3 regions of the Pseudomonas sp. ZY71 genome follow, and region 1 is predicted to be linked to each of the others. Evidence: predicted binding sites of a transcription regulator. Region 1 holds the regulator's gene; each other region holds the start of a gene.
The links. Region 1 encodes sigma-54, which starts transcription at its own class of promoters, with help from an activator protein. Its sites were predicted from a motif close to ANTGGCATNNANNTTGCTNT; they were not measured.

Region 1 (4,447 bases):
TCGGCCACTGGCGCATCAAGACCTGATTGCGCACGCAGTTCCGGCTTCCAGTACGGATTGGGCAGGCAGCGCACGTCGAACACCAGATCTGCATCCACCGGCATGCCGCGCTTGAAGCCGAATGACTCGACCAGAAACGCGGTGCCCGGCTCCGGCTGATTCAGCAGGCGCAGCTTGATGGAGTCGCGCAGCTGATACAGGTTCAGATTGGTGGTGTTGATCTTCAGGTCGGCGAGGTCGGCGATCGGGCCGAGCAGGGCGGTTTCATCCTGGATAGCTTCGGCCAGCGAGCGATTGGCGTTGCTCAGCGGGTGGCGACGGCGGGTTTCGGAGAAACGCTTGAGCAAGGTTTCTTCGTCGGCGTCCAGATACAGGACATCGCACTGGATGTGCTTGGCCCGGACATCTTCAAGCAACTCGGGAAAGCGCGTCAGATGACTCGGCAGGTTGCGCGCATCGATCGATACGGCCACCAGCGGTTGCGCCAGCTCAGTGTGAATCAGCGCGCGTTCGGCCAGTTCCGGCAGCAAGCCTGCGGGCAGGTTGTCGATGCAGTAATAGCCGTTGTCCTCAAGGACATCCAGAGCCGTACTTTTACCCGAGCCGGAACGGCCGCTGACGATGATCAAACGCATGATTAATGCCCGTTCTGCTCGCTCAGGACGACCTGATACAAGGCTTCGCTACTCGGTGCGCTACGCAGCTTTTCGCGCACTTCCTTACGATCCAGCATGCTGGCGATCTGACGTAGCAACTCCAGATGCGCATCGGTGGCGGCTTCCGGGACCAGCAAAACAAACAGCAGGTCAACCGGAGCGCCGTCAATGGCGTCGAAATCGATCGGAGCGTCAAGGTGCATCAGCGCGCTGATCGGCGCTTGGCAACCCTTGAGGCGGCAATGGGGGATGGCGATGCCGTTACCAAAACCGGTGGAACCGAGTTTTTCACGGGCAATCAACGCCTCGAAGACATCCTGCATGGCCAGATCCGGCACTTCGCGGGCGATCAGGTTGGCAATTTGTTCGAGAGCTTTCTTTTTACTGCCGCCCGGCACGTTCACAAGGGAACGGCCGGGGGTCAGGATACTTTCAAGTCGGATCATGGAATGGGGGGTTATCGACCTGTCGCGCCCTGGAGGAGGCTTTGGGTCTTTTCCTTATGCTTTTTGAGTTGGCGATCCAGCTTGTCGGTCAGTGAGTCGATCGCAGCATACATATCAGTATCTTCTGCGTTGGCGACCACTTCGCTGCCGGGAATATGCAAGGTGGCTTCGATTTTCTGCTTAAGCTTTTCGACGCACATCGTGACTTGCACGTTGGTGATCTTGTCGAAATGGCGCTCCAATCGTTGAAGTTTCTCATTGATGTAGTCGCGCAGAGGTTCGGTCACTTCCAGTTGGTGTCCACTGATGTTGACTTGCATACAGCTTCTCCTTCGTTGCCAGTGCATAAAGCGGCAGGCTGGATAGCCTGCCACTGGAACGCTGTAACGTGGCTTACATCAACCGCTTGCGTTCGCTCGAAGGCGCGATCCCGAGGGATTCGCGGTACTTGGCGACGGTGCGGCGAGCCACCTGAATGCCTTGTGCCTCCAGTAAACCAGCGATCTTGCTGTCACTCAACGGCTTTTTCTGATTTTCCGCAGCAACCAGTTTTTTGATGATCGCGCGGATCGCCGTGGACGAGCATTCGCCGCCTTCGGAGGTGCTGACGTGGCTGGAGAAAAAGTATTTCAGCTCATAAATACCGCGCGGGGTATGCATGAATTTCTGCGTGGTCACCCGTGAAATCGTCGATTCGTGCATGCCGACCGCTTCGGCGATGTCATGCAGGACCAATGGCTTCATCGCTTCGTCGCCGTACTCCAGAAAACCGCGCTGATGCTCGACGATCTGGGTGGCAACTTTCATCAGGGTTTCGTTGCGGCTCTGCAGGCTCTTGATGAACCAGCGGGCTTCCTGCAACTGGTTGCGCATGAAGGTGTTGTCGGCACTGGTGTCGGCGCGGCGGACGAAACCAGCGTACTGGGCGTTGACGCGCAGGCGTGGCACCGATTCCTGATTGAGTTCGACCAGCCAGCGTTCGTTGTCCTTGCGCACGATCACGTCGGGCACGACGTATTCGGCTTCGGTTGATTCGATCTGTGAACCCGGGCGCGGATTAAGGCTTTGCACCAGCTCGATGACCTGACGCAGTTCGTCTTCCTTGAGCTTCATGCGCCGCATCAACTGGCTGTAGTCGCGGCTGCCGAGCAGGTCGATGTAATCGCTGACCAGACGTTTCGCTTCAGCCAGCCAAGGTGTCTTGGCCGACAACTGGCGCAATTGCAGCAGCAGGCATTCGCCGAGATTGCGCGCGCCGATGCCGGCCGGTTCGAACTGCTGGATGCGGTGCAGGACGGCTTCGATTTCGTCCAGTTCGATGTCCAGTTCCGGGTCGAACGCCTCAAGGATCTCTTCGAGGGTTTCGTCCAGGTAGCCCTGATTGTTGATGCAATCGATCAGGGTCACGGCGATCAGGCGATCGGTGTCGGACATCGGTGCAAGGTTCAGCTGCCACAGCAAGTGGCTTTGCAGGCTCTCGCCGGCGGACGTGCGTGTGGTGAAATCCCACTCGTCATCGTCGCTGCTGGGCAGGCTGCTGGCGCTGGTCTGGTAGACGTCTTCCCAGGCCGTGTCGACCGGAAGCTCGTTGGGGATGCGCTCGTTCCATTCGCCGTCCTCGAGGTTGTCCACCGTCGGCGCGGTTTCCTGATAGGAGGGTTCCTGGATTTCGGTGGGCTTCTGTTCGGCGTTGTCGGCCATGGGGTCGGAATTGTCGAAGTCGTCGCCTTCTTCCTGGCGTTCGAGCATCGGATTGGATTCCAGCGCCTCCTGGATTTCCTGTTGCAGATCCAGGGTCGACAATTGGAGCAGGCGGATGGCCTGTTGCAGCTGCGGTGTCATCGTCAGCTGCTGGCCCATTCTCAAGACTAGCGATGGTTTCATGGCAGGGGCTTAACACCTTATTCGCCGGCGCTATGCGCCATCCACTACAGGGCGCCGGAGCGCCAAACTTAAGCAAATTATATGCCTGAAACTGAAGTGTTTGCCTAGAGCGCTGTAACAATTAAAGCGTATTAAATCCTGCTTGAATCGATACAGCGCCCGGGCGGCGCACCGGGCACTGTTGCGCTTACAGGCGGAACTCGTGGCCCAGATACACTTCCTTGACCAGATCGTTGGCCAGGATGGTTTCTGCATCGCCCTCGGCAATCAACTGACCATCGTTGACGATGTAAGCGGTTTCGCAGATATCCAGCGTCTCACGAACGTTGTGGTCGGTGATCAGCACACCGATGCCTTTGGCCTTGAGGTGGTGGATGATCTGCTTGATATCGCCGACCGAAATCGGGTCGACACCGGCGAACGGTTCGTCGAGCAGGATGAATTTCGGTGCCGTTGCCAGCGCGCGAGCGATTTCCACCCGGCGGCGTTCACCACCGGACAGGCTCATGCCGAGGTTGTCGCGGATGTGGCTGATGTGGAATTCCTGCAGCAGGCTTTCCAGCTCTTTGCGGCGACCGGCCTTGTCGAGTTCCTGACGGGTCTCGAGGATGGCCATGATGTTGTCGGCCACCGACAGTTTGCGGAAGATCGACGCTTCTTGCGGCAGATAGCCGATCCCGGCCTTTGCACGGCCGTGCATCGGCTGGTGGCTGACGTCCAGATCATCGATCAGTACGCGGCCCTGATCGGCCTGTACCAAGCCGACGATCATGTAGAAGCAGGTGGTCTTGCCGGCACCGTTCGGGCCGAGCAGGCCGACGATCTGGCCGCTGTCGATCGACAGGCTGACGTCACGCACGACCTGGCGGCTTTTATAGGCCTTGGCCAGGTGCTGAGCTTTCAGAGTTGCCATTACTGGGTTTTCTCGTCGGTTTTCTTCTTCGGCTGGATCACCATATCGATGCGCGGACGCGCCTCGGTAACCTTGCTGCCGGTAGCGCGACCGGCGCTGGCCAGTTTCTTCACGGTGTCATAGACGATTTTCTCGCCTTGCGTCGTGTTGTTGTCCTTGTCGACAACCTTGGCCTTGTCGATCAGCACGACGCGATTCTGCGCAGCATGGTACTGGATCGTCACGCCCCAGCCCTGAACCGGCTTGGTGTCGCCAGCGGTCTGCAGTTGTTCGAAGTAGGCAAGGTTGCCCACCGAAGTCACCACGTCGATATCGCCGGCCGGGGTGCGGGTGATGGTCACGGTATTACCGGTCACCTTCATCGAGCCTTGGGTGATGATCACGTCGCCCTTGTAGGTGGCGATGCCGTTCTTGTCATCCAGTTGGGCGTCGTCGGCCTGAATGCGGATAGGTTGCTGCTGATCGTTCGGCAGAGCCCAGGCGCTCACGCTTCCCAGTGCTGCGCCCAGACTGAGCAAAATAGGGAGGGTTTTAACGAGCCTCATACT
Region 2 (4,447 bases), 2.7 Mb from region 1:
TCCAACACGTTACCGGTGTTGTTGATGTCACCCTGAGTGAACTGCTGGGAAACGTTGGCCAGGCGAACACCGTTGCCGATGACTTTGCTGCCGGTGCCCAGACGGGTCGCCGAGTAAACGTCTTCGAATTCTGCACGGGACGATTTGAAACCGGCGGTCGCGACGTTGGCGATGTTGTTGCCGGTCACGTCCAGTTGTTTGTTGGCTGCATAGAGACCGCTAAGGCCGATATTGAAAGACATATTCCACTCCTTTGTTGCCGGTTAGTCGGCTCTATATACCAATGGTTTGTACTTTGGACAGGGCAACGGAGCCCTTGCCAGCCAGGTTGAGCATCAACTCGCCACCGGTCTGGCTGATCGTCACGCTGTTGACCGTTGCCGGCAGGTAAGTGGCCAGATCGGTCGCGGTGCCGTTGATCGGTGCGCTCGCCTTGAAGGTGTAGGTACCGGTCGGCACGAGGGTGCCGGACGTGTCCTTGCCGTCCCAGGTGAAGCTGGCACTGCCAGCGGCGCGACTGCCCAGATCGATGGTGCGAACCGTCTTGCCGCTGCTGTCGGTGATGGTCACGGTACCCTCAGCAATGGACGTCGACAGGTTCACCGAACCGGTCAGGCCTTTGCTCGGATCGTCGAGCTGCGCGGTGTTGGTCTGCACGATCACATTGCGACCGACCAGCGACGAAGCTTGCAGCGCCTGCGACGAGTTGTAGTTGCCGGCCAGGCCACTCACGGTGGAGTTCAGCGTGGTGATGCCTTCGAGGCTGCTGAACTGCGCCAACTGCGCAACGAATGCGCTGTTGTCCTGCGGGTCGAGCGGGTTCTGGTTTTTCAGCTGGGTGACCAGCAATTGCAGGAACGCATCCTTGCCCAACGCTTGACCGCCGGTGGCACTGTTGGTCGCCGAGGCGATGCCGCCCGTCGTGGTGCTGCTGGTCTTCGCCGAGTTGGCGAGGATGTCCTTCAGGCTCGGCGTAGCGGTGGTATCGGTAACACTCATGGCAGTCGCCCCTTATTACTGACCGAGGGTCAGTACCTTCTGCATCATGGTTTTGGCGGTGTTCATCATTTCGGCGTTGGTCTGGAACGAACGGCTCGCGGAAATCATGTCGGCCATTTCTTCCACTACGTTGACGTTCGGGTAGTAGACGTAGCCTTTGGCGTCAGCCGCCGGATGGTTCGGCTCGTAGCGCGCTTCGAGGTTGCTCTGGTCTTCGACCACACCGAGCACTTGCACGCCCTGACCGGCCGCGTCCTGGCTCTGGAACAACGAGTTGCTGCCACTGTTCTGGCCGCCCTGGAACATGGTGGCGAATACCGGGTGACGGGCGCGATAGGTCTGGTCGATGCTCGACGAGACGGTTTCGGCGTTGGCGATGTTCGACGCCACGGTGTTCAGACGCGTGGTCTGTGCGCTCATGCCGCTGCCGGCAATGTTGAAAACGCTGGACAGGGACATGGATTACTCTCCGCGCAGGGCTGACACCAGCCCTTTGAATTTGCTGTTGAGCAGGGTGAAGCTGGCCTGGAAGCCGACGGCGTTTTCCGCGTAGTTCGACTGTTCCAGTTGGGCGTCCACAGTGTTCTGGTCGATCGAAGGTTGCATCGGCGTGCGATACATCAGCGATTCGTCGCCGTTGCCCAGGCCCTCAGCTTCGATGTGACGGCTGTTGGTCATGTTCAAAGCGATGGTGCCGTTCGCATTTTTCTGGGTCTGTGCTTCAAGCACTTTGGAGAAGTCCAGATCCCGCGCCTTGTAGTTCGGGGTGTCGGCGTTGGCGATGTTGTTGGCCAGCACTTCGGCACGCTGGGCGCGGAAGCCCAATGCCTTTTCGTGAATGCCGAGCGCTTTATCGAAGCTGATGCTCATGTCGGGAACCTTCAGGTGACCGGTTTTTCGTAACTGAGCTTTAGCAAGCGCCGTGCCAAACCATAAAACCCCCGTAAACCGGGGCCTTGCCGGACGTCGGCAAAGCGGCAATGCCAGAAAAGCGGCAACCGGTTTCCGCCGGATGCCGCTTTTCTGCCGCTTGCCTTCTCCCTCATCCACGCCACAGCCTCCTTGTAGGAGTGAGCCTGCTCGCGATAGCGGTGTGTCAGGCACCGATGATGCTGAATGTGCTACCGCTATCGCGAGCAGGCTCACTCCTACAGGAGTTTTGTGGTGTCAGGGAGAAATTCCGCAGGCACAAAAAAACGGCAGGCCTTTTCGGGCCTGCCGTTTTTTGTATTGCCGATGCAATCACTTCGCCTGGTAAATGATCCCCGGGCTGCACTGCACCATCTGGTAATGGTCCGGCAAACCGTTCAACGCTTCGGAAGCGCCAAGGAACAGATAACCGCCCGGCTTCAACGTGCTGTGAATGCGCAACAGGATGTCTTTCTTCACTTCGGCAGAGAAGTAGATCAACACGTTGCGGCAGAACACGATGTCGAACTTGCCCAGCGCGGCATAGCTGTCGAGCAGGTTGAACGAACGGAACTCCACGCGGTTCTTGATCGGCGCCTTGATCACCCAGCGCCCCGGCCCTTTCGGGTCGAAGTAACGCTGCAAACGTTCCGGCGACAAACCACGACCGATCGCCAGGCTGTCGTACTCGCCCGTCTTGCAGTTGGTCAGCATAAGGCCGGACAAATCAGTGGCAACGATCTGCACACCCATCTTCAACTGGCCCAGGTTGCTGCGCTCGAACTCGTCGATCGACATCGACAGCGAGTACGGTTCCTGGCCCGACGAGCACGCCGCCGACCAGATCCGCAGACGCTGGTTGGGGCTGGCCTTGATCGCTTCAGGCAGTACCTTGTTCTTCAAGACTTCAAACGGATAGGTGTCACGAAACCACAGGGTTTCGTTGGTCGTCATGGCATCGACCACCTGCTCGCGCAAACCGCTGCGCGGCTGGGTCTGGATGCGCTGAACCAGCTCACCCAGGGATTTGATGCCTTGCTGCTCCATCAGTTTGTTGAGACGGCTCGAGACCAGGTATTGCTTGTTTTCACCGAGCAAAATGCCACAGGCTTTTTCCAGGAAGACCCGGAACTGTTCGAAATCCAAATTACCCGTAGACAATGATGCCGCCTCTTAAATCGTGTTGACCGCCAGGAGCAAAACGCTCCTAGCTGATATCTGCTGCTTTGATCCGGTCGACTACCCGGGATGCCAGGTCATCAGGGCGGAACTTGGCCAGGAAGTCATCAGCACCGACTTTCTTGACCATCGCCTGATTGAATACCCCGGACAACGAAGTATGCAGGATGATATGAAGCTTTTGCATGCGTGCGTCGCCGCGGATTTCCGCCGTCAGGGTGTACCCGTCCATCTCCGGCATCTCGATGTCGGAAATCATCATCAGGAACTCTTCTTCCGGCTTCTTGCCCTCGTCGACCAGCTTGCGCAGGTAATCCAGCGCCTGCTTGCCGTCGTTCAGCGCCACTACTTCGACACCGATCGTCTGTAGACAACGCGTGACCTGCTTGCGCGCCACCGACGAGTCATCGACCGTCAAGACACGCAACGACAGTGCCTTGGTCTGGGTCTCGACATCGACCACGCCCACCGAAATCGCTTCCGGTGTCGGCGCAACTTCCGCCAGCACTTTCTCGACGTCGATGATTTCGACTAACTGATTGTCCACCCGAGTCACAGCGGTCAGGTAATGATCGCGACCCGTGCCCTTGGGCGGTGGATGAATCTCTTCCCAGTTCATGTTGACGATGCGCTCCACCGAGCGGACCAGGAAACCCTGGGTCTTGGTGTTGTACTCCGTGATGATCACGAACGGGTTGTTCTTGTCTTTCAACGCTCCGGAACCGGTGGCCATTGCCAGATCAAGGATCGGAATGGTCGCCCCCCGGATATTTGCCACCCCGCACACGACAGGACTGGACTTGGGCATCAACGTCAGCGACGGGCACTGCAACACTTCCCGCACCTTGAACACGTTGATTCCATAGAGCTGCTGACCGTCAAGACGGAACAACAACAGCTCCAGGCGATTCTGCCCTACCAGTTGCGTGCGCTGGTTCACCGAATCCATTACACCAGCCATGCCCAGACTCCTACACCAACGCCAAGTGTTGTTGCGACGCACATTCATTGCTAAACGGCACGGCGCTTGCTTTTTAACTCGTATGAACGCTCAAACGACATTTTTTCGACGCCTGACATCTCCCCTCCGCAGAGGGCTTTGTGCTGCGGGCGCTATTTGCTGCTTTTTTGCTGGCAGCCCTGCCATTGCTGATGCGGTTACCTTGCCTGACATGCTTATCGGCGTCACTCAGGGCTTTCTTGAGTTCACCGTAGAAGACTATCTGGCAACCAGTCAAACGGAAGGCCGCTACGAAATCGAAGTTAACCAGCTCGACCCCCGTATGCGCATGCCTATGTGCGACAAGGAATTGACAGCGACTTTGGAAAGTCCGGCACGTCCGTTGGGCCGGGTTACCGT
Region 3 (4,447 bases), 730 kb from region 1:
AGGACAGGATGCCGCCACCGTAGATGCGTTTGCCCTGCGGGGTGTCGACCAGGCCGAACTCGATGGTCATCCAGTACAGACGCGCCAGATAAACGCGTTCTTCCTTGGTGGCCTGTAGGCCGAGCTTGCCGTAGGTGTGGGTGAATTCGGCGAAGTACGGGTTGGTCAGCAGCGGGCAGTGACCGAAGATCTCGTGGAAAATATCCGGCTCTTGCAGGTAGTCCAGCTCTTCGCGGGTACGAATAAAGGTCGCGACCGGAAATTGCTTGCTGGCCAGCAGTTCAAAAAAGGTCTGGAAGGGAATCAGTGCCGGAACGCGGGCGACCTGCCAACCGGTGGTCTCGCCGAGCACCTTGTTGATCTCGCCGAGTTGCGGAATGCGGTCGTGGGGCAGACCGAGTTTTTCGATACCGTCCAGGTACTCCTGGCAGGCACGCCCTTCAATCACTTTCAACTGGCGAGTGATCAGCGTGTTCCACACCGCGTGTTCTTCGGCGGGGTAGTCGATAAAACCTTGCGCATCGGGCTCGCGGGCCACGTATTGCGTCTGCTTCATACTGCTCTCCTGCTAGGGGAATTCGTTCTTGTTATGTCCAGCGATGGATTCAGAATTACCTGAGAGCGGATTGATGTGCAGCAGGTTGAATAGCCTGCGCGTAGGAAATTTCTCTGTAATTCGTAAAGTTATCGTTACGGTTTGGCGGATATCTCGCGTTTGCAGTGATTCATGGGTTTGAAAAGGCGGTTGGCTGTCACATAATCTTGACAATTATCTGCGTGCCGCCACAGAAAAGTCTGGCGCGGTCCCCCTGTAGGAGTGAGCCTGCTCGCGATAGCGGTGTATCAGTCAGCATCAATATCAACTGACCCAAAGCCATCGCGAGCAGGCTCACTCCTACAGGTTTCTCATCGTTTATTCGGGCGATTTATATGCGCATCAAAGTCCACTGCCAGAACCGCATCGGCATCCTGCGCGACATCCTCAATCTGTTGGTGGCGTACGGCATCAACGTCGCGCGCGGTGAGGTCGGTGGCGAGCACGGCAATGCGATCTACCTGCACTGCCCGAACCTGATCAATATCCAGTTCCAGGCGCTGCGACCGAAATTCGAGGCGATCGCTGGGGTGTTCGGCGTCAAGCGGGTAGGGCTGATGCCCAGCGAACGACGGCACATGGAGCTGAACGCCTTGCTCGGCGCGCTGGAGTTTCCGGTGCTGTCGATCGACATGGGCGGCTCGATCGTCGCTGCCAACCGCGCGGCGGCGCAGTTGCTCGGTGTACGGGTCGATGAAGTGCCGGGGATTCCGCTGTCGCGTTACGCCGAAGATTTCGATTTGCCAGAGCTGGTGCGCGCCAACAAATCGCGAATCAACGGCATGCGGGTCAAGGTCAAGGGCGACATCTTTCTGGCTGACATCGCGCCACTGCAATCGGAGCACGACGACAGTGAAGCGATGGCCGGCGCGGTATTGACCTTGCACCGCGCCGACCGCGTAGGCGAGCGCATCTACAACGTGCGCAAGCAGGAGCTGCGTGGCTTCGACAGCATCTTCCAGAGCTCCAAAGTCATGGCCGCCGTGGTTCGTGAAGCGCGGCGTATGGCCCCGCTCGATGCACCGCTGTTGATTGAAGGCGAAACCGGCACCGGCAAGGAATTGCTCGCGCGTGCTTGCCACCTCGCCAGCCCGCGCGGGCAGTCGCCGCTGATGGCGCTCAACTGCGCAGGCCTGCCTGAGTCGATGGCCGAGACCGAGCTGTTCGGCTACGGCCCCGGCGCTTTTGAAGGGGCGCGGGCTGAAGGCAAGCTCGGGCTGCTGGAGCTGACGGCGGGCGGCACGCTGTTTCTCGATGGTGTTGGCGAAATGAGCCCGCGCTTGCAGGTGAAGTTGCTGCGCTTTCTACAGGACGGTTGCTTCCGTCGCGTCGGCAGTGATGAAGAGGTTTACCTGGATGTGCGGGTGATCTGCGCCACCCAGGTGGACTTGTCCGAACTGTGCGCACGCGGCGAGTTTCGCCAGGATTTGTATCACCGCTTGAACGTGCTCTCCCTGCATATCCCGCCGTTGCGCGAATGCCTCGACGGACTGACGCCGCTGGTCGAGCACTTTCTCGATCAGGCCAGTCGGCAGATCGGTTGCTCGCTGCCGAAACTGGCACCGGCAGCGATGGATCGGCTCAGTCATTACCACTGGCCGGGCAACGTGCGGCAACTGGAGAACGTGCTGTTCCAGGCGGTTTCCCTGTGCGATGGCGGCACGGTGAAGGCTGAGCATATTCGGCTGCCGGATTACGGCGTGCGTCAGCCGCTTGGCGATTTTTCGCTGGAAGGTGGCTTGGACGAAATTGTCGGGCGCTTCGAGAAAGCGGTGCTGGAGCGGTTGTATTCCGAGCATCCGAGCAGTCGGCAGTTGGGTAAGCGACTTGGGGTTTCGCACACCACCATTGCCAACAAGCTGCGTGAATATGAAGTCGGCAAAACCGAGTCGTAGCCCAAACATGTGTGGGTAGTGATGGCCTCTTCGCGAGCAGGCTCGCTCCCACATTTGAAAGGCATTCCCCTGTGGGAGCGAGCCTGCTCGCGAAAGCGATAGTCCAGGCAACACCAGCGCCAGACTTTGCCACCTACCGGCATAACACCGCCGGTTTTTCGACTTCGATACATTTCCAATTCCCCCGCAACATCCTCCAAGTCCTTTGTTTACCGGGTCTTTGTGCGCCAGAAAAAAGTTGGTCTGCAAATTGCTTATGGCTCAGCAGTACAGCGGTGGGCGGCAAACGTCCGGCATGCAGAGGAAAGAGTGTGGACAAGTACCTTTATGTGGCAATGACCGGCGCCAGCCAGAACGCACTGGCGCAGAAGGCTCATGCCAACAACCTGGCGAACATCTCCACCAACGGTTTTCAGCGCGACCTGGAGCAGGCGCGTTCGATGCCGGTGTTCGGTGACAGCTTTCCGGCGCGCGCGTTTGCCATGAGCGAACGGCCCGCCACCGACTTCACCCCGGGCTCGCTGGTGCAGACCGGTCGTGACCTCGACGTCGCGGTAACCGGCAACGGTTTCATTGCCGTGCAGAACCCGAACGGCGGCGAAAGCTACGTGCGCACCGGCAGCCTCAACGTTGACGCCCTCGGCGTTCTGCGCGCCGGCAACGGCATGCCGGTGATCGGCAATGGCGGTCCGATCGCCGTGCCGCCCGAGCAGCAGATCGAAGTCGGTGAAGACGGCACCATCAGTATTCGTGCGATGGGCGAAGGCCCGCGCGTCATGGCGGAAGTCGACCGGATCAAACTGGTCAACCCGGACATCAAGAACATGAACAAGGGCCTCGACGGCTCGATCTACACCAAGGACGGCCAGCCGGCGCCGGCCGATGCCAACGTCAAACTGGTGTCGGGTTTCCTTGAGTCGAGCAACGTCAACGCCGTCGAAGAGATGACTTCGGTGCTGGCCTTGGCCAAGCAGTTCGAGTTGCACGTCAAGATGATGAACACCGCCAAAGACGACGACCAGGCCATGGCTCGGGTCTTGCAGATCAGCTAATTATCAGAACGTCGCGCCGAAAAACAGGCGCACGAGGAGAATCGAATGCTTCCGGCTCTATGGGTTGCCAAAACCGGTCTGTCCGCCCAGGACACCAACCTGACCACCATTTCCAACAACCTGGCAAACGTGTCGACCACGGGTTTCAAACGTGATCGCGCCGAGTTCCAGGACTTGCTCTATCAGATCAAGCGTCAGCCAGGCGCTCAGTCGACCCAGGACAGCGAACTGCCGTCGGGTCTGCAACTGGGTACTGGTGTGCGCATCGTCGGCACTCAGAAAAACTTCACCGCCGGCAGCCTGCAAACCACCGAGCAGCCGCTGGATATGGCCATCGACGGTCGCGGTTTCTTCCAGATTCTGCAGCCGGACGGCACCACGTCCTACACCCGTGACGGTACCTTCCACCTCGATTCCAACGGCCAGATCGTTAACGCCAGCGGTTTCGCTCTGGAACCGGCCATCGTCATTCCGAACGATGCCCAGACCTTCACTGTCGGCCGTGACGGCACGGTGTCCATCACTGTCGCTGGCAACGCCGCGTCGCAGGTGATCGGCAACCTGCAAACCGCCGACTTCATCAACCCGGCCGGTCTGCAAGCCGTGGGCAACAACCTGTTCCTGGAAACCGCCGCTTCCGGCGCGCCGCAAGTCGGCACCCCGGGTCTGGCCGGTTTCGGTACCACCCTGCAGAACACCCTGGAAACCTCCAACGTCAGCACTGTTGAAGAGATGGTCAACATGATCACCACTCAGCGCGCTTACGAGATGAACTCCAAGGTGATCTCCACCGCTGACCAGATGCTCTCGTTCGTAACGCAGAATCTGTAATCAAGTCTATGAGGCGGCCATGAGGTCGCCTGCAACACCGTGAGGTAGGGTCATGAATCGCTTTGTATCTGTTC

Region 2: flgB (flagellar basal body rod protein FlgB) is a predicted target of sigma-54. The motif match lies at 1,910-1,929, and genes of this name have one in related genera.
Region 3: VY732_RS07770 (flagellar basal body rod protein FlgF) is a predicted target of sigma-54. The motif match lies at 2,728-2,747, and genes of this name have one in related genera.

The regions. Positions count from the first base shown of each region.
Region 1 is NZ_CP144274.1:1,025,962-1,030,408, forward strand. It holds gene rapZ (RNase adapter RapZ) at 1-635, opposite strand, end outside; gene ptsN (PTS IIA-like nitrogen regulatory protein PtsN) at 638-1,102, opposite strand; gene hpf (ribosome hibernation-promoting factor, HPF/YfiA family) at 1,114-1,422, opposite strand; gene VY732_RS04365 (RNA polymerase factor sigma-54) at 1,496-2,986, opposite strand; gene lptB (LPS export ABC transporter ATP-binding protein) at 3,174-3,899, opposite strand; gene lptA (lipopolysaccharide transport periplasmic protein LptA) at 3,899-4,444, opposite strand; gene lptC (LPS export ABC transporter periplasmic protein LptC) at 4,431-4,447, opposite strand, start outside.
Region 2 is NZ_CP144274.1:5,010,731-5,015,177, forward strand. It holds gene flgE (flagellar hook protein FlgE) at 1-242, opposite strand, end outside; gene flgD (flagellar hook assembly protein FlgD) at 274-999, opposite strand; gene flgC (flagellar basal body rod protein FlgC) at 1,015-1,458, opposite strand; gene flgB (flagellar basal body rod protein FlgB) at 1,462-1,869, opposite strand; gene cheR (protein-glutamate O-methyltransferase CheR) at 2,242-3,069, opposite strand; gene VY732_RS22235 (chemotaxis protein CheV) at 3,116-4,048, opposite strand; gene flgA (flagellar basal body P-ring formation chaperone FlgA) at 4,131-4,447, shown strand, end outside.
Region 3 is NZ_CP144274.1:1,751,963-1,756,409, forward strand. It holds gene phhA (phenylalanine 4-monooxygenase) at 1-556, opposite strand, end outside; gene VY732_RS07765 (sigma-54-dependent transcriptional regulator) at 931-2,490, shown strand; gene VY732_RS07770 (flagellar basal body rod protein FlgF) at 2,802-3,542, shown strand; gene flgG (flagellar basal-body rod protein FlgG) at 3,588-4,373, shown strand; gene flgH (flagellar basal body L-ring protein FlgH) at 4,426-4,447, shown strand, end outside.